Regions from separate parts of the Vibrio zhugei genome, predicted to be linked through region 1. Evidence: predicted binding sites of a transcription regulator. Region 1 holds the regulator's gene; the other holds the start of a gene.
What was found. Region 1 encodes PurR, which represses purine synthesis genes. Its sites were predicted from a motif close to TNANGNAAACGTTTNCNTNA; they were not measured.
Positions count from the first base shown of each region.

Region 2: purM (phosphoribosylformylglycinamidine cyclo-ligase) is a predicted target of PurR. The motif match lies at 853-872, and genes of this name have one in related genera.

Region 1 is NZ_CP033078.1:1,228,705-1,230,913, forward strand. Features, by position in the region: gene EAE30_RS11015 (TfoX/Sxy family DNA transformation protein) at 1-317, opposite strand, end outside; cyclic di-GMP riboswitch class I at 429-529, opposite strand; gene purR (HTH-type transcriptional repressor PurR) at 685-1,686, opposite strand; gene torR (two-component system response regulator TorR) at 2,158-2,209, shown strand, end outside.
Region 2 is NZ_CP033078.1:731,342-733,550, reverse strand. Features, by position in the region: gene upp (uracil phosphoribosyltransferase) at 60-686, opposite strand; gene purM (phosphoribosylformylglycinamidine cyclo-ligase) at 933-1,973, shown strand; gene purN (phosphoribosylglycinamide formyltransferase) at 1,977-2,209, shown strand, end outside.

The sequences.
Region 1 (2,209 bases):
TCTTTCTTCGCGACAAGCAGCGCCTGATTGGCTTCTTGTAGGATTTTATCAGTATTATCCCAGTAGCTATCAGGAAGAGCAAAATACTTAGTAATAACTGGGAACCCACGTTTTTTATAAATATAGGGTTCTAAGCCTTCTGAACGATATTTCTCTGCACAGTGATCATCAGCGCGAATATGAAGTTTGTCTTGTACGACCAATGCGAACATTGTGTCATCAACAAAAATACCAAATCCGCCGAACATTGAACGAGATTTTACGCGTCCTAATGATTCAAACAGACGCATTGAGTTTTTTAATATAGGTTTATCCATGCCTTTAGTCTCGGTGTAATTTAAATACGCCACCAAAATCAGGTCCGAGAGTGTAGCAATACAATGATTTTACTTTGTCAACAAAACGTAAACTTACATTGTACATAGTTCATCGGTAACCCCGCTACCTTTCCATACCAAAGTATAGTGCATATTGGTGAAGGCCGGAGGCTTTGCGTCCCAACTTTTCAATTGGTTTGCCCTGTACGTGACATTTAAGTTTAATAGAACTTTTATGAGCTTACTACAAAGGGAGAAGGAGAGAATGTCCTATCCCCCAAAAACCATAAACATAAGTGTTACTGTCAATGAGTATTAATTATATGTGATCGTTCCCATAATGACACTTATATAGATGAATTTCAATTTACAATTTCTTTACAGTGTCGCGAATGACTAATTCTGGGTGCATTTCGAAGGTACGACGCTCGTGTTGTTTGTTTTTTATCCGTTCCAACAAAATTTCAAAGGCGTTTTTACCCACACGACGTTTCGGTTGGTGAATCGTGGTCAGTGGGGGGGAGAAATATTCCGCCAACTCTATGTTGTCGTAGCCGATGACTGAAATATCATCAGGCACACGGCATCCTTTTTGTTGTAAGCGGCTGATCAAACCGAGCGCCATGGTATCGTTAAAGCAAAAAACTGCCGTCGGTAACGAGTCCATTGCCAACAGTTTGTCTGCGGCAAGTACTGCGGTATCACACTCGAAGTTACCTTCTAAAATCCAATCTTCATTGACCGGCAATTTGGCTTCTTGCATCGCGCGGCGGAAACCACGAATGCGTTCTTGACACGCCACTTTAGAAAGATGACCACTGAGGCAAGCGATATCGGAGTGACCATTCTCAATCAAATGCTTGGTCGCCAGATAGCCACCTTCTTCTGAATTATCGAGTATGTTGTCGGCTTGTGAATCTTCCAATCCCCAATCCATGATGACTTTTGGAATGTCGGCATGGTTATCGAGCATTTCCATCAGCTGCGGAGTCATATCCGAACACATGACCAAAATACCATCGACACGCTTTTCCGCCAGCATACGCACATAATCACGCTGTTTTTCATAAATGCCGCCCGTATTACACAGTACGAGTGTATAGCCTTGACGGTAGCAATAGCTTTCGACACCATCGATAACTTCGGAAAAGAACTGATTGGTCGATTGGGTAACCAACATCCCTATGGTCCGAGTCGTGTTGCATTTTAGACTTCTTGCCACGGCACTCGGCGCATAATTCAACTCTTTCACAGCGTTAAGTACTCGCTCTTGCGTTGTTTCCGCCACAAAGCGTGTTTTATTGATCACATGTGACACAGTCGTTGTCGACACGCCAGCAAGGCGGGCTACGTCTTTAATTGTCGCCATTGGTTTTTCCTATAACAGCTGCTGGCTAGGAAGGGTCAATTACTGAACTCAGCCAACAGAAGGCTTTTATGAAGCCGAAATTTAAGCAAAAAAACCGCTAACGATGAGCGGTTCAATTGGATAATTTTGATAACAAACTGGGTGTGATTTTAGACTGCTCTCTGTCTTGCCGCAATGAAAAATTCATATTTGTCCGATTTGCCCCGCGCAGGCGAGTCAGTGCCTTATTTTTCGATGGCGCATGTCGGCGGCGGACGTGTGACGCTGAGGATATTGAGAGGCGTTAGGGCGTGGAAAACCACCCTGAATAGTTGAGTGTAAACCACGTAACGCGTTAGCTAAGTGTGAAAACTCGATGCTAGCTTGTTTTGAATCAATAAAGCATGAGGTTTTTATGAGTAACCCTAGAAATATTACGGACTATGAATAGAATGAACTGAGTGTGTATTGAATCGGAAGCCAGTAACGCCTATGAATTATCCGTTATTAGTTGTAGAAAGTGAGCGCGATACGCGGCTTATTT
Region 2 (2,209 bases), 500 kb from region 1:
AAAAAAGGGAGCCGAGCTCCCTTTTTTTATTTCGTGTCTAGACACGTCATGTCTCACAATTACACTGTGCCGAAAATCTTATCACCAGCATCACCAAGACCAGGTACGATGTAGCCTTTCTCATTGAGCTTTTCATCAATGGCAGCGGTATAAAGTTCCACATCCGGATGCGCTTTTTCAAGAGCCGCAATGCCCTCAGGTGCAGCAACAAGTACTAATACTTTAATGTGCTCACAACCTTGTTCTTTGAGCAAATCGATCGTCGCGATCATTGAGCCACCTGTCGCTAGCATCGGGTCAACGACTAACGCCATACGCTCATCGATGTTAGAGGCTAACTTATTAAAATACGGCACAGGCTCTAATGTGGTTTCGTCACGGTACACACCGACAACACTGATACGTGCACTCGGAATGTGCTCTAACACGCCATCCATCATACCAAGACCAGCACGCAAAATCGGCACGACGGTCACTTTCTTACCTTTAATTTGATCGATCTCTACTGGACCCATCCAGCCTTCAATGGTGACTTTTTCGGTTTCAAAGTCAGAGGTTGCTTCATAAGTTAAAAGGCTACCCACTTCCGTTGCTAACTCACGAAAACGTTTCGTACTGATTTGACCTTCGCGCATCAACCCCAGTTTGTGTTTTACCAGCGGGTGTTTCACTTCAACAACTTTCATTTCCATCTCCGGTATAATTTAAATAAACCTGCGGATTATACACCCATTGTTCGCAGTTTTACATGACAATGTAAACCATTACTTAACCACACACATGACATCGTGCCATTCACAACACATAGGCACAGTCATTGAGCAATATTTTCAGTAAAATTGACGAAAAAACTGACGCAAACGTTTTCCTTTTTGTTTTAAGACTTGTAGAATATCGCCGTTTTCCCATTAAACTAGAACTGAGGATGTCCCGTGAGCGGTAACAACACTTCTCTTAGCTACAAAGATGCTGGTGTCGATATTGACGCTGGTAATGCGCTTGTTGATCGTATTAAAGGTGCAGTAAAACGTACTCGTCGTCCCGAAGTCATGGGTGGCATCGGCGGGTTTGGTGCTCTGTGTGAATTACCGACCAAATACAAACATCCCGTCCTAGTCTCCGGTACCGATGGTGTGGGGACCAAACTGCGTCTAGCGTTAGACCTGAAAAAACACGATACCATCGGTATTGATCTCGTTGCGATGTGCGTGAACGATCTCATTGTTCAAGGTGGCGAGCCCCTCTTCTTCCTCGATTACTACGCCACTGGAAAATTAGATGTGGATACTGCCGCCGATGTCGTTACTGGTATCGCGGAAGGCTGCCTGCAAGCTGGTTGTTCGCTTATTGGTGGCGAAACCGCAGAAATGCCTGGCATGTACGAAGGCGAAGACTATGATGTGGCTGGTTTCTGTGTCGGTGTGGTTGAAAAAGACAACATCATTGACGGAACAAAAGTAGCCGCAGACGATGCCCTCATCGCGGTAGGTTCAAGTGGCCCTCACTCAAATGGTTACTCGTTGATCCGTAAAATTTTGGACGTTTCTAACGCGGATAAAAATGAATTACTGCAAGGCAAAACCATTGGCGAACATTTACTTGAGCCGACAAAAATCTACATCAAATCCGCACTGAATTTGATTGAAGCTCATGATATTCATGCCATTTCTCATATTACTGGCGGTGGGTTCTGGGAAAATATTCCTCGCGTTCTCCCTGAAGGAACAAAAGCGGTGATTGATGGCAGTAGCTGGCAATGGCCACCTATCTTTGATTGGCTACAAGAAAAAGGCAACGTTACCCAGCATGAAATGTACCGTACTTTTAACTGTGGTGTGGGCTTAATTATTGCGCTGCCAGCCGATCAAGCCAGCGATGCAGTAAATCTTTTACAAAAAGAGGGTGAAACTGCTTGGGTTATCGGTACAATTGCCAACTCAAATGCGAATGAAGCTCAAGTCGAGATACAATAATTTATGAAAAGTGTAGTTGTTTTAATTTCAGGAAATGGTTCGAATTTACAAGCGATTATTGATGCTTGTGACTCCAGCATTAAAGACGGTAAAGTAACAGCTGTTTTTTCAAATAAAGCAACAGCTTATGGTTTAGAACGTGCAAAAAAAGCCGATGCTAAACCCGTATTTATTGATCCTACCGATTTCGAAAGCCGCACGGCTTATGACGTAGAATTAATGCGCCAAATCGATAC